Regions from separate parts of the Lentibacillus daqui genome, predicted to be linked through region 1. Evidence: predicted binding sites of a transcription regulator. Region 1 holds the regulator's gene; the other holds the start of a gene.
What was found. The regulator NrdR, encoded in region 1, represses ribonucleotide reductase genes. The targets are predictions, from matches to a motif close to AACACNATATATNGTGTT.
Positions count from the first base shown of each region.

Region 1 (10,435 bases):
GCGGTGCTACCGGAATTACCATGGCTTGTACTGGTGCCAGCCATGTTGGAAATGCGCCTTTATATTCTTCCAATAAGAAGGCAACAAAGCGTTCCATTGTTGATACAACACCACGGTGGATAACAACAGGACGATGTTCCTTGCCATCTTCACCAATATATGTCAGATCAAAACGTTCAGGCAATTGGTAATCAATCTGAACGGTGGACAATGTTTCGTCTTTTCCAATGGCTGTTTTTACTTGTACATCAAGTTTGGGACCATAAAACGCAGCCTCACCAATTGCCTCAACATACTTAACACCCATTTCTTCCATCGTTTCTCTCAGCATCGACTGAGCTTTTTCCCACATTTCATCATTGTCGATGTACTTCTCTTTATCTTCAGGATCGCGGTATGATAAGCGGAAATAATAATCCTTTATTCCGAAATCTTCATATACTTTCTGAACAAGTTCGACGACACGGATAAATTCGTTCTTCAACTGATCCGGTCGGGCAAAGATATGTGCATCATTCAATGTCATGGCCCGAACCCGCTGTAGTCCCGCCAGCGCACCGGACATTTCATAACGGTGCATCATCCCGAGTTCTGCAATCCGGACCGGCAGATTACGATAGCTGTATAATTGATTTTTATAAACCATCATATGGTGCGGACAGTTCATTGGTCGCAACACCAAATCCTCATTATCCATTTCCATTACCGGAAACATGTCATCTTGGTAATGATCCAAGTGTCCACTGGTTTTGTATAAATCAAGGCTGCCTAGTACCGGTGTATAGACGTGGTCATAGCCCAGCCGTTCCTCAATGTCAACAATATAGCGTTCGATTGTCCGGCGAATCGTTGCCCCTTTTGGCAGCCACATCGGCAACCCCTGGCCAACTTTTTGTGAGATGGTGAAAATACCCAGTTCCTTACCAAGTTTCCGGTGATCACGTTCCTTACGTTCCTCCAAAATCCGCAAGTATTCGTCGACCTGGCTTTGCTTTTCAAACGCTGTACCATAAATTCGCTGCAACTGTTTGTTATTACTGTCACCACGCCAATACGCACCAGAGATACTCAACAATTTAAATGCCTTGATCTTGCTTGTTGATGGCACATGGACACCACGGCAGAGATCATAGAATTCACCTTGCCGGTAGATTGTCACCTGTTCATCCTCAGGAATAGCGTCGATTAATTCAAGTTTCAGTTCGTCATCCTGAAACATTTCCTTTGCTTTGTCACGAGTTACTTCAATCCGTTCTATTTCCAGGTTCTCATCAACAATCTTGCGCATTTCCTTTTCAATCCTTGGCAGATCTTCCGGGGTAATGGTATGCTCCATATCCATATCATAATAGAAACCTTCTTCAATCACCGGTCCAACACCAAAGTTAACATGTTTATATAACCGTTTAATCGCCTGAGCCATCAAATGTGCAGTCGAATGCCGTTCAACCTCGATGCCTTCTTTACTTTTATACGTAATAATTTCAATGGCTCCACCTTTAGGTAATTCCCGTTTTAAATCATACAGTTTACCATCTAATTTAATTGCTAATGCTTGTTTTTTTAATCCCGGAGAAATAGAAGCCGCGATATCTTCACCGGTTGTCCCGGCCGGAAACGCTTTTTCAGCTCCATCCGGAAAAATGATTGCAATGTCCGCTGCCATGGTGATCGCTCCTTTTCATAATTTATCTATTGTTATTTAGAACTAAAAAACGCCCACCCCTCTGCATCTGTAAGCAAAGGGACGAGCGTTGGTCACGTGGTTCCACCCTATTTCCCGTAAAAAATACGGCTTTAAATCGTTAACGCAGATTAAACGCTGCTATCTACTTGATACGTTCAATAACAGAGCTCAAAGGCGGTAATCATCTGGTTGTATATGGAAGCTTTCAGCCGATGACTTCCATCTCTTGGTATACAATAAACAAATGATCTTGTCCTTATCAAAACTTGTTCATATGAATGATATAAGTCGTATTATAGCGGTTCATGATAGAAAAATCAAGTCTTTATATGTCACTTTTTTAGATAAAATGTAAACGGGAATTGTTTATATGGTTTAAACTCCACTTTTTCCTCGAAAACATTAATTACAGTTAGCGTTTTTGGTTCCGATGGGTGATCCCCATAAATTTTGATTTTTTTTGGCGCCATGGCAATCAGAGGCGCCAGATTCGACTCATCCTCATCAAGCCCGAGAATATAGAGAGGCTCTTTTTGCATCAGTGTCCGTAACTCCATCGCGGAAAACGGCTTTCCATTGTCTTTAAAAAAGGAAAAAGGGGTCCCCTGCAATACATGAATTACATCATAAGTTGTATCTTTTTTGGCTATATATTCACGAAGCATGTTGACAAATGACTGATGGTCCTCTTCCCGTTTAAACTCGTCGATTGCCAGTCCCACATATTGGACCAATTGATCTTTAAAGGCTTTTAAACGAAACTGAACAATAGAATCATAATGGATCGATGTCGTATTTTTTATATTGGCAATAAATAATGATTGCAAGAGCTGCTCTGGATCCTTATTCTTACGTACCTGCTGGCTATCATCATCTTCACCAGAAAAAATCCAATGCGTCAAATCCAGAATCCGGGCCATTTCATCCGTATTTGAATAATAATAATAATCTTCAATAATATGCTTGATCATATTCGTCAACCGATGAATAATAAAGACATCCGCCATAGCTTTGGCAATCGTTTCCAATGGTTCATTGCCAGGAACCTGATATTGCAGTTGTAATTGATTCCCCCAATTCTTATTAGTTTTCCAACGCAATTCAATTTGCTTGTTATAATGAAACAAATACTCGCAAAAACTGATTACTTCCTTATCCGAACTAAAATAAACTTCCAGCAAACAACATCACCCTCATCCAAGACCAAACTGTTACATTATATGGACAAAGGCATGAAAAAATGTGTAATCCGAATAAACTAGTAACAATAGTAATCCCTTAGCACGAAAAGCTTTCTACTCCACTTTTATATAAATATGTTCATTGGTCACGCCGATTTTCTCCGCTCATCGTGACTTCTGTACTTACTTGCTTGATTCGTTCGATGATTCTGCCCGCTTTTACCTGTTCGACCCCACCGCGATTTGAAAATGCCAATTGACCTTCCAACTGTTCCAGACTGTAATTCGACGTAAAGAAGACCGGCAAGCGTTCCATCATACGGTATTGCAGGATCGATCCCAAAATTTCATCCCGGAACCAGGCTGATTGTGTTTCCGCCCCAATATCATCAAGCATGAGGACATCCGCATGTTTAAAATAATCTATCTTATCATTGATAGAATCATCTTTAATGGAACCTTTCATTTCTCTGACAAACTCCGGCATATAAATAAGCATAGAGGAAATGTTTAGTTTTTTTAATTCATTAGCCATCGCGCCAAGCAAATAAGTTTTACCGATGCCAAATGGTCCCGATAAGTAAAGTCCCTTAGCCGGAATGGCCGTTTGAGCCTGCTTCACAAACAACATTAAATCACGAAAAACCTTCCTTCTTTTATCATCGATATCCACGTTGTCAAAGCTCGCATGTAAGATATCTTTTGGCATATACAAACTTCTGATCAGTTTTTCCTGTTTTTTTTGCTTCTCATATGCAATCCGGTTGTGGCATTTTTCATAGGTCAGATGAATTTCATTTTGGTCCGTTTTAAGGATTGGCGAATATCCTTGAATCATATTGATGCATTGACCAAATGAATGACATTTGTCACACTGCTTTGATTGTGTTTTATACTCATATAATTTCATCAGGTTTTTATCAATTTCAGCCTGGGTCAATTGTGGATTTAAAGCGAGAAACTGACTGATTTCCGGATCATGAAGAACTTCCTGTTTCATCGCCGTATAATTTTCTTGAAAATTTTTATTATCCTGCATCCATTTTTTTAATGTAGATTTGATTGGTTCCATAGAAATCATCCTTGCAAGTGACTATTTTTACTTGTGAATTCGCGTAATAATGCTTCAAACTCTTCTTTCTCTTCCTCGGTTTCCGTATGTTCCGTTTGCGTATTGTTTTTCGTTTGTTTATTCTTGCGCTGTTTAAACCAATCAGGTACAACCTCTTTGGAAGCAGGCCGTCGATTTTTGTTGTTTGCATATCCTTTTTGATATTTAGCTTTTTCCTTTTTGGCAAATTCCATTGCTTCTCTTGCCGTTTGTAAATTGGCACGGGACCAATGACTGGCAATTTTCTCCATATAAGCCTTTGATAATTTCATATTTGATTGTAGCAATACATAGTGGATCAGTACATTCATTACCGGTGACGGCAGACCCTGGGTTGTCATAATATCCCGAATGATTTTCAAATCCTGGCCTGATGCATGATTACCACTTGATAAATCCTCCAACAATTGCTTTGGCGAGATGGATTCCAATTCATGAATCAGCTGCTCTTCTTTTGTAACCGGGTTCGCATTCACCGCTGTTTTTTGTTTCTGCTTCTGATACGCCAGCCGATCCGTTAATTTGACAACTGATTCCTGATGCACAGCTTGAAACAAATCGTGGCAAGCCTGTTTGAACTCATCAGTATCCAACCTGTTTTCCTCTGTCAATGCCCACATCACAGCTTTTTCGATCTCATGTTCTGTCAAATCATACAGTTTCATCATTTGTGAAATTAATTTTCGGTTATCAGCTGTTAATACTTCATCTGCAGGAATCATTCGCTTACCAAGCATTTGTTTCATCCAAGTAAAATCAGGCAAATGATCTTGCCTTTCCAATAGCGTTTCAACAGGATCCGATGTGTCTGGATGTGGCTGAAATGTTTGGAAAACCTCCTGAAATCCGGCAGTAATGTCCTTACCATCCGGTTGCCGGGAAGGAACACAATAATGATCTTTCAATGCGGCAAACTTATCTTCTCCCAAGTGATGGTATAGCAGCTGTGTTAACATATCATCTTTAAAAAAGTCACTTGGCGCAAAAGGTTCCAGGAGGACATATGTATAATAATCGTTTTGAAGCGCTTGTTGTTTAAAGGTTTTCAATAAGCCGATCCCCTCGAGCTTCAGCCTGGCCCGATAAATCTCGTCCATCGGCAAATCCATATAATTCATTAATGTATGATGGGTCTGCGGCTGCTGATCTTGTTGCAGCTCTATCTCATCCAGGAGCGTTTGATACAACATCACCGCCGTTAATCCGATGAGCGGCTGATACAAATGGGTTAGTGATTTTACGTAACCCTCCGGCAAACTCCCTTTTTGTACAACGATATATCCTTCGATCGGCAGCATTTTGCCAAAAGCATCCATCCATCTCACACTCCTACCCAAAAACGTTAAACCTAACCTATCATGCATGATTCACTTCACTGTTTATCTGTATTGATCAGGTCTTTGAGTTCGTCTAAAAACACACTAATATCTTTAAACTGGCGATAAACGGAAGCAAATCGTACATAAGCAACTTCATCGACTGTTGATAAGCGATCCATTACCTTTTCACCAATTTGATCACTAGGGATTTCTGAACTCCCACTGTCACGAAGATCTTTTTCAACATCCAGTGCAATTTCCTCAATTTTCCCTAGTGGAACAGGTCGTTTTTCACATGCCTTTATGAGACCACGTACAAGTTTATCACGATTAAATTCCTGTCTTGCCCCATCCTTTTTCACTACAATCAGAGGAACCTCTTCAATCCGCTCAAATGTGGTAAATCTGTACCCGCATCGTTCACATTCCCTGCGTCTTCTTATGGCATGTCCTTCCTCTATTGGCCTGGAATCAAGCACCTTTGTACTCTTACTCTGACAATTTGAACACCGCATTCTTTTCGCTCCGTTCATTTAGGTTAAGTAATTCCGGTTAATCAATCAATGTAAATATTTTATCAAACTCATGATACAATCGCCGGATTAACTTTGAACTATAGGCAAAATCAGATGGCAGGATTGATTCTGTAGTTACTGTAAAATCAATCGCCGTTCGATAGGGCCTTACCATAATAATTGTTGCTATGATAAATGCTTTCCGTCCTTTTATCACATTGACACTTATTTCTCCATGTTGCTCGGAAATTGAATTTACCTGATAGATATCTGACTGATTAAAAAACGTTTCTAAAGCTTGTAATCCTTTATCTTTGGTTGTTTTATAATAATGTGTTTGTAATCCGCTATCCCAGTGATCCTCACTAGTTTCCGCATGCTTGCTAAAATATTTCGCTATTACATGTTTAACAGACACTGTACTCCCCACCTGGAAAAATTAATCATGCGTTTCTCTATGCTTTATTTCCTTTATTTTAACATGTTTTTTAGATTTTCACTATCTCGGTCCATTTAAAATTAAAGTGGGCAGATCAAGACTCTTTACCATGATCTGCCCACTGTTGGTTATCTCCCAAATAGTTATGAAATTTTCATTTGTTTCTGATGCATATACTGTCCGACATATTTAGTCAAATCGATTACCCGGTGTGAATAGCCCCATTCATTATCATACCAGGCCAATACCTTGATTTTATTATCTTCCATTACCATTGTTGATAATCCATCAATAATTGCAGAATAATCCGTTGTTGTATAATCAACAGAAACAAGCGGTTCACAACTATAGTGAATAATACCTGTCAATTCATGGTCTGCGGCTTCCATGAATTTACGGTTTACTTCCTCAGCTGTAACCGGCTGGTAGACATCAACTACCAGATCAACAAGTGAGACATCAGGTGTTGGTACCCGTAACGCCATTCCATGAAGTTTGCCACTTAAATGCGGTAATACTTCCCCCAATGCCTTTGCCGCACCCGTTGATGTTGGAATAATTGACTGGGTACACCCCCTGGCCCTTCGCAAATCTTTATGGGGATTATCAGTATTATGCTGATCATTCGTAAACGCGTGGACGGTTGTCATTAGCCCATTTTTAATTCCAAATTGTTCATCCAGCACTTTTACAACAGGTGCAAGACAATTTGTTGTACAGGAAGCATTAGACACAATATGATCATGATCAGGATCATACATTTCATGATTAACCCCCATCACAATTGTCCGATCAACTTGCTTACCTGGTGCCGTTAAGACTACTTTTTTTGCACCAGCTCTTAGATGCAACCCTGCCCCAACCCTTGAATTAAATTTCCCCGTGGCCTCGATAACAATATCAATCATTAATTCATCCCAGGGAAGTTTCTCCGGGTCCCGTGCATTGACCAGCAATACTTTCTTTCCGTCTACCTCAAGTCCATCCGCCAGCGGCTTCACCTCTTTGTCAAAAATACCATGAACGCTATCATACTTAATCAAATGGGCAAGTGTTTCTGGAGGATAATTTGCATTGACCGCTACCACATGTAATTGTTCATCCTTCATCGCCTGGCGAAATACCATTCGTCCAATGCGACCAAATCCATTAATCGCAATTCGGGTTTTACTCATTCTTCATAGTCCTCCTAATGTGTTATACTCATCAAGTTAATGTTATAATTAGTATAACACATTACAAGCCAAATGTGATATTAATTTTAAAATAAAAAAGCCCGAATCTAAGGATACGGACTTTTTAAAAGACATTCCACGCTCGCAAAATTCTTTCCAGCTGTTCATAAGATTGATATTTTGTTCCATTATTATTAATCACGGCGTCTGCCATAGCAGCTTTTTCTTTCACAGGAATTTGCGACTGAATCCGTTGACATGCCTCTTCTTCAGTATAATGATCCCGATTCATCAAGCGCTCCAACTGAACTGATTCGTCAACAAATACTACTAATGTTTTGTCTACAAAATGGGCCAGATTTCCTTCAAATAATAACGGAATATCCAACACAACACACGATGCACCCGCGTCAATTAAAGAATCCCTCATGTCCAGCATTTTTTTCCGGACCGCTGGATGGACTATATCATTTAACTGTTTACGTTTGGTTTCATCTGCAAAAACGATGGCACCCAAATGTTTTCGATCGATTGTTTTATCATCTCGTAACACATCCGTGCCAAATGTTTCAATGATTTGCGCATACGCCTTTTCCCCCGGTTCAACGACTTCGCGGGACAATTTATCTGCATCGATAACGGGGATATTGTAATCATCAAACATAAGTGACACAGTACTTTTACCACTGGCTATACTTCCAGTGAGACCAATTGTCAAGGCCATAGGACATCCCTCCTCTCTTAAGCCGCTATTTTTTTTGGCAAGAGACACACAGGTGAGTGCCCCTTCCGCCAATTTTCATTTTTATAATCGGTTTCCCACATTTTTTGCAAGCCTGATCTTCCTGACCATAGACAAACAGCTCCTGCTGAAACATTCCCATTTCTCCCTGGCCATTAAGATAGGAACGGATAGTTGTTCCACCTTGAGCCACTGCCTGTTCTAATGTTGTTATAGCTGCTTGTTGGACGGATTTCGTTTCTTTTTTGGTTAATTTACTGGCCTTTTTTAGTGGATGAATTCCTGCTCTGAACAGTGTTTCATCAACATAGATATTGCCTAAACCAGCAACAACGGTTTGATCAAGCAAGACAGCTTTAATCGCACGCTCCGTTTTTTTCAATTTCTCATATAAGTACGCTGTTGTAAACTTCTCGTCAAATGGATCAGGACCTAAATGATTCAGTGGTTTTTGGGCAAATTCCGTTCCTTTTTTAAAAACATGCATGGTGCCAAATTTACGAACATCATTGTATCGTAATTCTTCCCCGTCCATAAAAGTGAAGATGATATGTGTATGTTTTTTTACCGGATCCGTTTCCGGGTGAACGCTATACTTACCTTCCATTCGTAAATGGGATACAAGAACAACGTCATCAAGCTGAAATAAAAGAAATTTTCCTTTTCGTTTAATATCATGAATCGTTTGTCCCTCAACCATATGTTTAAATGCTTCCACATCATCAGGATATTTAATGATGTTTGGCCAAAAAACACGAACATGATCAATCGTCTTTTCCAATACCAAACGTTTTAAAGTGTTTTTTACTGTTTCGACCTCTGGTAATTCTGGCATATTTCTTTTTCTCCCTTAATTATAACTTACTTCGCATCAAACCAGCTTTCTCCGTATTCATAATCAACTTTTAGCGGTACATCTAATTCAACCGTGTGTTCCATCACATCCGGAACAATTTCTTTTAGTTTATCTACTTCATCTTTTGGTGCTTCAAGAATAAGTTCGTCATGAACCTGCAGAAGCATACGCGCTTTCAGACCCTCATCAAGCAACTTTTCGTGCAGATCGATCATTGCCTTTTTAATGATATCTGCCGCGCTTCCCTGAATTGGTGTGTTCATTGCCGTTCGTTCGGCAAAGCTTCGTTTATTAAAATTTCTGCTTGTAATGTCAGGTAAATATCGCCTGCGTTTCATTAACGTGGTGACGTACCCTTTATGCTTTGCTTCCTGAACAATTTCTTCCATATAGTTTTTAACGTTTGGATAGCTTGTGAAATAACGATCAATAAACTGTTTTGCTTCTTTCCTGGTGATTCCTAAACTTTGGGAAAGACCATAATCACTAATTCCATAAACAATACCAAAATTGACCGCCTTGGCATGACGCCGCATGTTTGCGGTAACCGCATCTCTGCCAACATGGAACACTTCCATCGCTGTCTGTGTATGGATATCCGTATTGTTCTTAAAAGCATCAATCAGTTTGTCATCTTTGGCAATATGGGCAAGTACCCGCAATTCAATTTGTGAATAATCAGCAGCAAACATAATCCAACCTTTATTTGCGGGAACAAATGCCTGGCGAATTTTTCTGCCTTCTTCCAACCGGATTGGGATATTCTGCAAGTTGGGATCGACGGAACTTAACCGTCCTGTTTGGGTTAAGGCCTGATTATATCTGGTATGAATTTTATGGGTATGCCTATCGATAACCTTTAGCAAACCTTCTACGTATGTTGATTGTAATTTCCCTAACTGTCGGTACAATAGAAGTTTGGGGATGATTTCGTGCTCGTTCTGCAGTTGCTCAAGGACATCTGCAGCAGTAGAATAACCGGTTTTTGTTTTTTTGATGACCGGCAGTCCCAGTTTTTCAAACAAAATTGGTCCCAGTTGTTTTGGTGAGTTTAAATTAAATTTTTCTCCCGCCAATTCATAGACTTCCTGTTCAATCTGATCCAACCGCTGTTTTAATTCAGTTCCCATATCTTTCAGCCGTTTAATGTCCACCCGTACCCCTGTATGCTCCATTTGTCCAAGAATCAGTGCAAGTGGCATCTCAAGTTCTTGTAGCAAGGAAAATTGTTCGTTATTTTTGAGTTCCGCCTCCATATCTTCCTTCATTTGAAACAATAGATTGGTTTTTCGGACAACATGGTCGGCAAGTACATCTCTTTCCGGAAGTTTCAACTTGGCTCCCTTGCCATAAACTTCTTCATCAAACAATACCTTCGTTGTATGCCCCATTCGATGACCAATCGTGGGA
Region 1 covers NZ_CP114176.1:1,453,908-1,464,342, reverse strand. The annotation lists gene thrS (threonine--tRNA ligase) at 1-1,666, opposite strand, end outside; T-box leader at 1,741-1,959, opposite strand; gene ytxC (putative sporulation protein YtxC) at 2,020-2,868, opposite strand; gene dnaI (primosomal protein DnaI) at 3,008-3,940, opposite strand; gene O2S85_RS07350 (replication initiation and membrane attachment family protein) at 3,946-5,295, opposite strand; gene nrdR (transcriptional regulator NrdR) at 5,352-5,813, opposite strand; gene O2S85_RS07340 (cytosolic protein) at 5,851-6,231, opposite strand; gene O2S85_RS07335 (glyceraldehyde-3-phosphate dehydrogenase) at 6,396-7,427, opposite strand; gene coaE (dephospho-CoA kinase) at 7,552-8,151, opposite strand; gene mutM (DNA-formamidopyrimidine glycosylase) at 8,177-9,004, opposite strand; gene polA (DNA polymerase I) at 9,031-10,435, opposite strand, start outside.

Region 2 (10,435 bases), 220 kb from region 1:
ATACGGAAACCCTGCGCTCATGCGTACTGCTTTAGCAATGGGGAAATAATTTGGGTTTATACCATAGAGACGTTCCAAATCGTCTGGAATGACAACCATCTTCCCAAGTGATAAGTCACTGGCAACTACCTTCAATTGACCTTGCTTGACATCACTAAACGTATAGATCTTCTTCGCGGCTAAACGTTCATATAACCAATTTTCCAGTTTATCACCCTTATAAATCCCCATTTGAAAATAAAAAAACAACCACTTGCTAAATGGAATATAATTACTTATGGCGGGCGGATCGCGGAAATTCCTCAAGTCAAGTTCTTCCAGTACTTTTTTCAGTTCCTGCAGCCGATAATCCGCCGCCACAAATGCAGCAACAATGGCTCCAGCAGAAGTGCCTGCCACGCGAACAAATTCATGCCCATGCTCTTCTACGCTTTGTAACGCACCCACAAACGCATAAGCCTTTACACCACCGCCAGAGAACACGCCATCAATTTTCATCGATTTCGCTCCTTATTCGGGCTTTATACATCTTTAAGCAAAATGTTTAAAAATTAGAACATGAAATTAAAAGAAAATAAAAGAACCCACCTGGTTAGATGGATTCCGATCGTCCTATTCAGCTTCAATATGGTTTTCACGTAATTTGGCAATCCGTTCCTTATCCGCCTTAAAATACTGCACAACATCACCGATTCGGTCAATGGAATTCCAGCTTAGGTGGTGCTCAATTCCTTCCACATCCTGATAAATATTTTCTTTTTCCACGCCGATAATTTCCAAAAACTGCTCAAGTAATTCATGACGAAATACCAATCGTTCACCAATTTTTTTGCCTTTGGCAGTTAAAATAAATCCCCGGTATTTTTCATAATTCAAGTATTCATCTTTATCTAATTTTTGTACCATTTTTGTAACAGAAGATGGATGCACCTCTAATGCTTCGGCTATATCGGATACACGTGCATACCCTTTCGATTCAATTAATTTATATATCAGTTCTATATAATCCTCCATACTTGGAGTTGGCATAAAATCTCCTCACTTCGAAAATAATTTTTAGGGAAGGCAACAATGTTTCTAGTTTAAGGATACATGATAACTATCCGATAGACAAGCCATATCCGCAAAAATTAGGGGCTAATCAATAAATGATTAGCCCCTCTTGACAAACATCATCCTATAACCCGCATTTCAATTGGGCACCACAGCTTGTGCATGTATTACAACCACCAATGTCTTCTACACTGCCTTCACGGCACACCGGACAAGTATCTCCAACTTCTGAACCGATGGTAACGTTTGTTTTATCCAGCTCTTGGATGGTATCCATCAGCACAACACGCGGCTGTTCTTGTGTCTGTTCTGTTTCATCTGTTTCATCAAATGAATTTTCCTCCGCCTTTAAGGTTAGCACTTGGGTATCACGGCTGCCGTCTACATAAACCGTGCCACCTTTGGCTCCCCCCCGGTATAGACGTTGATAGACGCTCTCTACTTGCTCGACGTTATATCCTTTTGGTGCATTAACCGTTTTGGAAATGGAACTATCTACCCAGCGCTGGATGACACATTGGGTATCAGCATGTGCTTCCGGTGGTAATTCCATTGCTGAAACGAACCAGTCAGGTAATTGATTTGGATCCTGATCCGGATGTTGATCTAAATATTCTTGAACAATATCTGCCTTAACCTCAATAAATTTTCCAAGTCGTCCACTTCTAAAGTACGAAAAGGAAAAATATGGTTCTAATCCGGTACTTACGCCAACCATTGTACCAGTGGATCCGGTTGGCGCAACAGTTAATAAATGGGAGTTCCGAATGCCATATTTTAATATGTTCTGTCTAATATCATCTGGCATTTGTTTCATGTAACCAGTATCGATAAATGCTTGACGAAGTTCGTTTGTTTCTTCGTCCGTCTTACCAATCAGGAATGGGAAACTTCCTTTTTCCTTGGCCAATTCAATCGATGCACGATATGCGGTTGTAGCTATCGTTTCGAATATTTGATCGACCAATTTGTTTCCTTCTACTGAACCATATTCGGTTTCACAGTAAATCAAGAGATCATGAAGTCCCATGACGCCGAGACCAACACGACGTTCACCTAACGCTTGTTTTCTGTTTTCCTCTAAAAAGTATGGTGTGGCATCAATCACATTATCCTGCATTCGCACACCAGTTTGTACTGTTTGCTTTAGTTTCTCGAAATTTACTGTTTTGGTGTCTTTATTTGCAAATTCAGCAAGGTTCACTGCTGCTAAATTACAGACTGAGTATGGTGCAAGTGGTTGTTCTCCACACGGATTTGTTGCGACAACCTGATCGCCATAAGCTTTGGCATTCGTCATATCGTTCGCATTGTCAATAAAGAAAATTCCCGGTTCCGCTGAATACGTTGCACAAATATTAATTAAGTTCCATAATTCCTTGGCTTTGATCCGGCGATAAACCCGAATACCATAACCCATTTCTTCCCACTTGCGAACGTCGCCCACTTCATGCCATTGGCTGTTATAGTCTTCCATTTCCTGTTTTGTGTAATTTTCTACATCCGGAAAACGCAGTTCATACCAGCTGTCATTTTCCACGGCAGTCATGAAATCTTTCGTTAAGCAAACGGAGATATTCGCACCAGTTAAAAACTCTGGTTGATGAACAGAATATGTTCCGCCGTCTCTTAATTTGGTTTCGGCCTCTTTAATCGCTGCTTCGGAAAAACCGCCCAATCCTGGCATCGTTTTATAATTAACAATCCCTTGATACAGTGCAACCTCTGTTTCTGTCAATGGCGTAAACTTCAATTTTTCTTGTGCTAGCTGTTTGATTTGTTCGTCTCCAGTGTTTTCAATTAAGTATCGTAAAATTCTCGGGTTCTGCATCTTGGAAATAATAAATTCAATGATATCCGGGTGAGAATCTACAAGCATTATCATTTGCGCTCCACGTCTTGAGCCGCCTTGCTCAACTAAGTGAGTTAATTTGGCAATATCATCCAACCATGATACGGAACCAGATGATTTCCCGTTGACCCCTTTTGCCAATGTATTACGAGGTCTAAGTGTTGATCCATTGGTACCAACACCACCACCTCTGCTCATGATTTCCATAACCTGTTTGCGATGATCGGAAATCCCTTCACGCGAATCCTGGATGTATGGCATCACGTAACAGTTAAAGAACGTGACATCTGTTTTTGAACCAGCGCCATAAAGAACCCGGCCGGCCGGAATAAAGTTTAGATTTGATAATTCTTTGTTAAACTTGATGAATGATTCACGCCGTTTCTCTTCTGTTGGTTCAACTTGAGAAAGCCCCGTTGCATTTCGTTTGGCAATCTGTTCGTAATAAACCTCCAATGGCTTATCAATCACATCGAGCGAACGCTTGACTACTCCGGTTTCACGTTCTTCTTCAAGATCGAGGACATGGACAAATTCTGGATTAACCTGTATATCAGCTTGCTTATGAACCCAGTCAATATCTTTTACAAAACCGAGACCACGTGCTGGAAATTTCGGATCTGCTTTCACCGTCAATACAACAAAGTCCCCCGCCTTCAAGGTTTTCTTTTCTGTATCTTTAAATGCGTAACGGTCCAGCATCACAAGTCTTGATACCCCTTTATGTGTTAACTTCATATCTGTCGTGATCGGGTGAACTTGCGGGAACAATGCAATGTCCTGGTTTAAATTTTTTATGTTTATTTGATTTCGCTCTTCGACAGCCGTCGACATTTCCTCACTCCTTTTCCTATTTAACTTCTAGAATCACTTTACCATAAATAAACTAAAAAGAACAATATATTGTGCTTGCCTTTTTAAAAATACACTATATATTGTACTATGAAGCAAAAAAGCATGTTTTTGTCAAACATGAAAAAATGTAATTTCGTGTGTAATTTTGCGATAAAACAAGTAAATAACCAATACAATTGTTTAAATCATTTTTTTCACCATTTGCATTTACCATGAGGATGTTTTAGCAAATATATCAACCGCAAAATATCACAAATTACATGATACATCTTATCAAGAAAATAAACATAGGTATATAGACCTACTTTTCATAGATATTAACATTAAACTCTTTGAAAAAATTGATCATGAACCATATAATAGAAATTAGAAGCATTAAAAAACGGGGGAAAAAACATGACAATTCTCATTATTGCACTTGTGCTTATCATTGCATTTATGCTGTTTCGCTATTTCCGACAGCGAGCTTATTTAAAAACGCTAACCGAGGACCAGTTTAAGGAAGGGTATCGCAAAGCCCAATTAATCGATGTACGTGAGCCCCAGGAATTTAAAAAAGGGCATATACTTGGCGCAAGAAATATACCTTTAACGCAAATGAAACAACGTCTCGTTGAATTACGGAAGGATAAACCTGTCTACCTTTATTGCCAAAATGGAACACGATCCGTCCGGGCAGCAGAACTGCTTCATAAAAAAGGCTATCAAGACGTAAATCAACTCAAAGGCGGCTTTAAAAAATGGACAGGAAAGATTAAATAAAGAAGCTGCACGCATTGATACTAGTCTGGTTTAACTTGTACTCAAAAACATCATTCCATTAAAAAAGCCAAAGCCGTTATGTTTTTAACACACCGACTTTGGCTTTTTCTATTTATTCTTTTTGATACCGTAATACCGGCTTTCGTGCGGCGGTTGTTTCATCCATCCGCTTAACAACAGTTGTATGTGGTGCCTCTTGGACGGTCTCTGGATCATCTCTTGCTTCCTTGGCAATGGCAAGCATTGCATCAATGAACCCATCCAATGTTTCCTTCGACTCTGTTTCTGTTGGTTCAACCATCATTCCTTCCTCCACATTCAACGGGAAATAAATGGTTGGCGGATGATACCCATAATCCAGCAGACGTTTAGCGATATCAAGGGTTCTGACTCCCAATTTCTTTTGATCTTTACCGGAAAGCACGAATTCATGCTTACAGTGCTGTAGGTAAGGCAATTTATATTCATCTGCCAAACGTCGCATCAGGTAATTAGCATTTAATACCGCAAATTCGCTAACCTTTTTAAGCCCTTCACCACCCATAGTCCGAATATAGGTATATGCACGTAAATTAATCCCAAAATTACCATAGTACGGCTTCACCCGACCAATTGATTGTGGCCGATCGTGGTCAAACATATACTTGTCGTTTTGTTTGACAAGCAGCGGTTTTGGCAGGAATGCGGCCAATTCATCTGAAACTCCAACCGGACCCGAACCTGGACCTCCACCGCCATGTGGCCCGGTAAAGGTTTTATGCAAATTCAAATGAACAACATCAAATCCCATATCACCTGGTCTGGTGTAGCCCATAATGGCATTTAAATTGGCACCATCGTAGTACAGTTTCCCACCGGCATCATGTACAATTTTCGCCATTTCCAGAATCTCTACTTCGAATAACCCCAATGTATTCGGGTTTGTCAGCATTAATGCTGCTGTATCCTCACCAACCACGCGTTTTAAGTCATCAAGATCTACCAAACCTTTTTCATTCGATTTTACTGTTACCGCTTCAAAACCTGCAACAGATGCGGATGCAGGGTTAGTGCCATGTGCGGAGTCAGGGACAATGACCTTGGTTCGTTTCCTATCCCCATTTGCTTCATGAAAAGCACGAATCATCATTAACCCGGTCCATTCCCCTTGTGCACCTGCAGCAGGCTGTAATGAAACCTGATGCATCCCGGTGATTTCCGCTAATGCTGTTTGTAAATCATACATCATGGCCAATGCACCTTGAACACTTTCCGGATCTTGATATGGATGAATTTGGCTAAAGCCTGGCAGCCGGGCTACATCTTCATTTATTTTCGGATTATATTTCATCGTACACGAACCGAGTGGATAAAATCCTGAGTCTACACCATAGTTGCGATTGGACAATCCGGTATAATGCCGGATGATATCCAATTCGCTTACTTCCGGCAATTCCGGCGGTGTCTGACGGATGAATTGCTCATCGAATTCCGATTGTAAATCATATTCCGGTACATCTAATGCTGGCAGACTATAACTCGTTCTTCCTGCCTTACTGCGTTCAAAAATTAATGGAAAATCTTTAGCAACCATGAATATCCCCCAATTCTTTTACAAAAGTATCGATCTCCGCTTTTGTACGAATCTCTGTAGCGGCAAGCAACATCTGTCCTGTTAATTCAGGATAAGACCGTTCCAGATTATAGCCGCCGATGAACCCTTTTTTCAATAATTGTTTATTATATGTTGACACATTACCAGGCAATTGGATAACAAACTCATTGAAAAAAGGACCAGTCGTGACAATCTCAATGTTTTTCTTTTCCAGCTGTTCCTTCATGTACCGTGCTTTATGCATATTCAACATGGCCATTTGTTTGATTCCGTGTTTGCCGATCGAACTCATGGCTACTGAACTTGCCAGTGCATTCAATGCCTGATTGGAACAAATATTTGAGGTTGCTTTGTCACGGCGGATGTGCTGTTCTCTTGCTTGTAATGTTAAGACAAAACCACGTTGGCCGTTTTCATCTATCGTTTGACCAACTAATCTGCCCGGAACCTTGCGCATTAATTTGTTTGTTGTTGCAAAATAGCCGCAATGCGGGCCGCCAAACTGGGCAGGTATGCCGAAAACTTGCGTATCCCCAACGACAATATCAGCACCAAATTCTCCAGGCGGGGTTAGATATCCCAATGCCAAAGGGTTGCTGGACACAATGAACATCGTTTTCTTTTGCTGACGAATCAACGTTTCCACTTCATCCAATGGTTCAATTTGACCGAAAAAGTTTGGATATTGCATCACCACACTCGCTGTATTTTCATCGAGTTCATTCGCCAATTGTTTTAAATCTGTTCGGCCGTTATATTGATCAATTTCGATGATCTCAAGATTTTGCCCTTTGGCATAGGTAGTAATTACTTCCCGGGATTCGGGGTGCACTGCTTTGGATACAAGAATTTTTTGCTTTTTGGTTGAACCCGCGCTCAATGTTACTGCTTCAGCCAACGCTGTTCCTCCATCATACATGGATGAATTAGCAATCGGCATACCGGTTAACTCAGAAATCATCGTCTGAAATTCAAAGATTGCCTGCAATTCCCCCTGAGAGATCTCCGGCTGGTAAGGTGTATATGCTGTATAAAATTCAGAACGGGAAATGACATGGTCGACAACAGACGGGATAAAATGATCATAGACACCTGCCCCAAGAAACGAACAATGATCCTGTAAATTCGCATTTTGTTTTGCCAGACCAGCCAATTCCTTTTTCAATTCCGACTCATTTGCAGGTTGCTTCAGCTGCAGTTCCCTTTTAAATCGAACGTGTTCCGGAATATCGGAAAATAATGCATCAGTATTTTCTACACCAATTTTCTCAAGCATTGCCTGTTTATCTTCTTCTGTCATTGGTAAATATCGAAATTCCACTGGTATTCCCTCCCCCTATTTTGCACGTTTATAAAATGGTGTTGCGACAATAACCGCTTGTAGTGCTCTTTTCCTGACCTGAATTTGAACCTTTGTACCTACAGTTGCATATTCAGCCTGTAATAATGCTAAACCCACATTTTTTTGCAATGTTGGAGATTGTGTGCCCGATGTCACAAATCCAATTTCCTTGTCATCAGCAAAAACCTGATAACCATGCCTTGGTATCCCTTTATCGATCATCTCAATCCCAACCAATTTTCTGGCAGGACCTTCCTCTTTTTGTTTTTGTAATACAGATTTCCCAATAAAATCAGCTTCTTTGTTCGGTTTAACGGCAAATCCCAGGCCTGCCTCTATTGGTGTAATGGTTTCAGATAATTCTTGACCATATAAAGCCAAATTCGCCTCAAATCTTAATGTATCTCTGGCACCAAGACCAATTGGTTCCAACCCCTTGTCGCTACCGGCGTTCATGATCAGCTGCCATAATGCACGACCTTCTTTGGCAGCAATGTAAATTTCAAATCCGTCCTCGCCGGTATAGCCGGTTCTGGAAACAATCGCACCTGATTTGATCCCGGAAAAATAAACTGGATTGGCAAATCGGAAAGGTTTAATCCCGCTTAAATCTGTACCTGTTAACGGTTGAAGAATTTCCTGCGCTAATGGCCCTTGCAATGCCAATTGAACATACGCTGCTGATTCGTTGGTAACCGTTACATCTTCCGCATTGTTTTTTACAAGCCACTGGTAATCCTTATCTGTATTAGCTGCGTTCACAACAAGCAAATAATGATTGACGTCAATCATATAAACGATTAGGTCATCAACTGTTCCGCCATTTTCATAACACATAATCGTATACTGTGCACGTCCGGGCACAAGTTTGGCAATATCGTTTGTCATCACCTTTTGCAAGAAAGCCAGACTCTGTTCCCCTTTAACAACTATCTCACCCATATGGGATACATCAAATAAACCTGCCTTTGTTCTTGTTGTCTGATGCTCATGCTTAATACTGGAAAATTGCACCGGTAAATCCCAGCCTCCAAAATCGACTGTCTTCGCCCCGTATTTTTCATACTCCGGAAACAACGGGGTCTTCTTTAATTCACTCACACCTGTCCACTCCCTTTCGAACATGGGCAATTCCCAAATTTCAGCGGTATTGACCATTTTTCATTTTTTGTTCTTTGTTTTTACACAAAAAAATAGAGATCTCCTTCTATAAAGGAAATCTCTGTCAGTCAACCTGAAAGTTGCGCACCCTTTTTAAAACAGTGAGAACACTGCCGGCGGATGCTTGCTTCGTTGGTGGTTTACAAATGCTGTAAACGCTCTCCAGAGGTGCGTCCTGTAAGAGTCTTTTTGCCTGAGAGATTCACATGAGTTTGCTCCTTCGGCGTTGCGTAATATAAATTTACGCAATCTCTCCCCTTACAGTCATTCGCTTTTATGAAAATAGATGTAATTGGGTATACTACTAATACAAAATGTTAAGCGATGCCAAATTAATGAATCAAACACATCACATTCGTAATATAGCGGGATGTGTATTAAACATCTATGAAAGTTCATTTTCCTCTAATCGGAAATCTCTATCTTGATTTGGCTTTAGTATATCATAAATACCCTTGCAAAAGTAGTGGAATTTATAAAACATTTATATTTTTAAATAAGTGTTCCTTTTAGAGGATGTTCAAAAAGTCCGGTAAAAATGACATGCCCCTGCAAAAGAGGTATGTCGACGCCTGAGCGCAAGCCCGTTTTTAGTCGGCCTTCCTTTGAAGAAGTTCGTTGGCTTGCTTTTCCGCTCCTCATGTACCTTCTATGTACACTCCGGTGCTCAAAGCTATGCCGACTAGAACTTCTCGGTCCTTTTTTTAGAAGATTGTTACTGGACTTTCAATATATAACAATTGTTTTTTTAACGTATTAACGGGCGTAATATCCCATCTCTTTTATACAGGAGGAAGTCGTAATTTATGCAGGAGATACAACTGGAAAGAGACACTACATTTATCGATAACCTACAAACATGCCTTGATAAGGAAACTGGTCTTTCTCATTGGGAATTATTTCAAATGGCGTATGAGGCAGAGACAACAACAATGACGCCAACATTCAATGGTTTACGGGCGCTGACATATCTTCCACATGTAAACTTTTTGCAACATCAGATTTCCTGCGCAGAACAAGTAGTTGAAGAAATGAACGGAAGGGCGATCCTTGCCGATGAAGTGGGGCTGGGAAAAACGATTGAGGCAGGGCTTATTTTGAAAGAATATATGATTCGCGGTTTAGTAAAGAAGGCGTTAATTCTTGTACCCGCTTCCCTTGTCAATCAATGGGAGAAGGAATTGAATAGCAAGTTTTATATCCCTGCGATTGGGCATCGAAAAAACTATTCCTGGAAACAATGTGATATTCTTATCTCTTCTATTGATACGGCAAAACGTTCCCCACATCGGGAAGAGATCCTGGACATTGATTATGATTTTATTCTCATTGACGAGGCCCATAAATTAAAAAATCATAAGACAAAAAACTACGCATTTGTTCGTTCCTTAAAAAAGAAATATTGTTTACTACTAACCGCAACACCGGTACAAAACCAACTTGTCGAGATTTTCAATTTGGTATCCATTCTCAAACCCGGTCATTTAGGAAATTATGAATCTTTCCTTGAACAATATGGAAAGGATCGGAAGCAAATTAATCAGGATACCTATCTGAAACAATTGATTCAAAAAGTTATGATTCGTAATACAAGAAATGAAACAGACCTGAACAATACAAAACGGCATATTGAGACGATCTGGGTTGATTTTTCCAAAGAGGAATACGATTTTTATCAGGAATTGGATCAAGTTCAATTCACCGCCTCATTTGCGAAAATTACTTTATTACGGGAAATCTGTTCGTCAAGAGAAGCCTGTTATTTATCTTTGCAAAAAATGGCAATGAATGAACACGCTGACGAACTCTTTCACCA
Region 2 covers NZ_CP114176.1:1,671,218-1,681,652, reverse strand. The annotation lists gene O2S85_RS08485 (patatin-like phospholipase family protein) at 1-498, opposite strand, end outside; gene mntR (transcriptional regulator MntR) at 613-1,029, opposite strand; gene O2S85_RS08475 (vitamin B12-dependent ribonucleotide reductase) at 1,178-3,739, opposite strand; gene O2S85_RS08470 (rhodanese-like domain-containing protein) at 4,157-4,522, shown strand; gene gcvPB (aminomethyl-transferring glycine dehydrogenase subunit GcvPB) at 4,635-6,095, opposite strand; gene gcvPA (aminomethyl-transferring glycine dehydrogenase subunit GcvPA) at 6,085-7,437, opposite strand; gene gcvT (glycine cleavage system aminomethyltransferase GcvT) at 7,453-8,559, opposite strand; glycine riboswitch at 8,791-8,887, opposite strand; gene O2S85_RS08450 (DEAD/DEAH box helicase) at 9,426-10,435, shown strand, end outside.
Region 2: the regulator NrdR is predicted to act here: its motif matches at 3,798-3,815, upstream of O2S85_RS08475 (vitamin B12-dependent ribonucleotide reductase).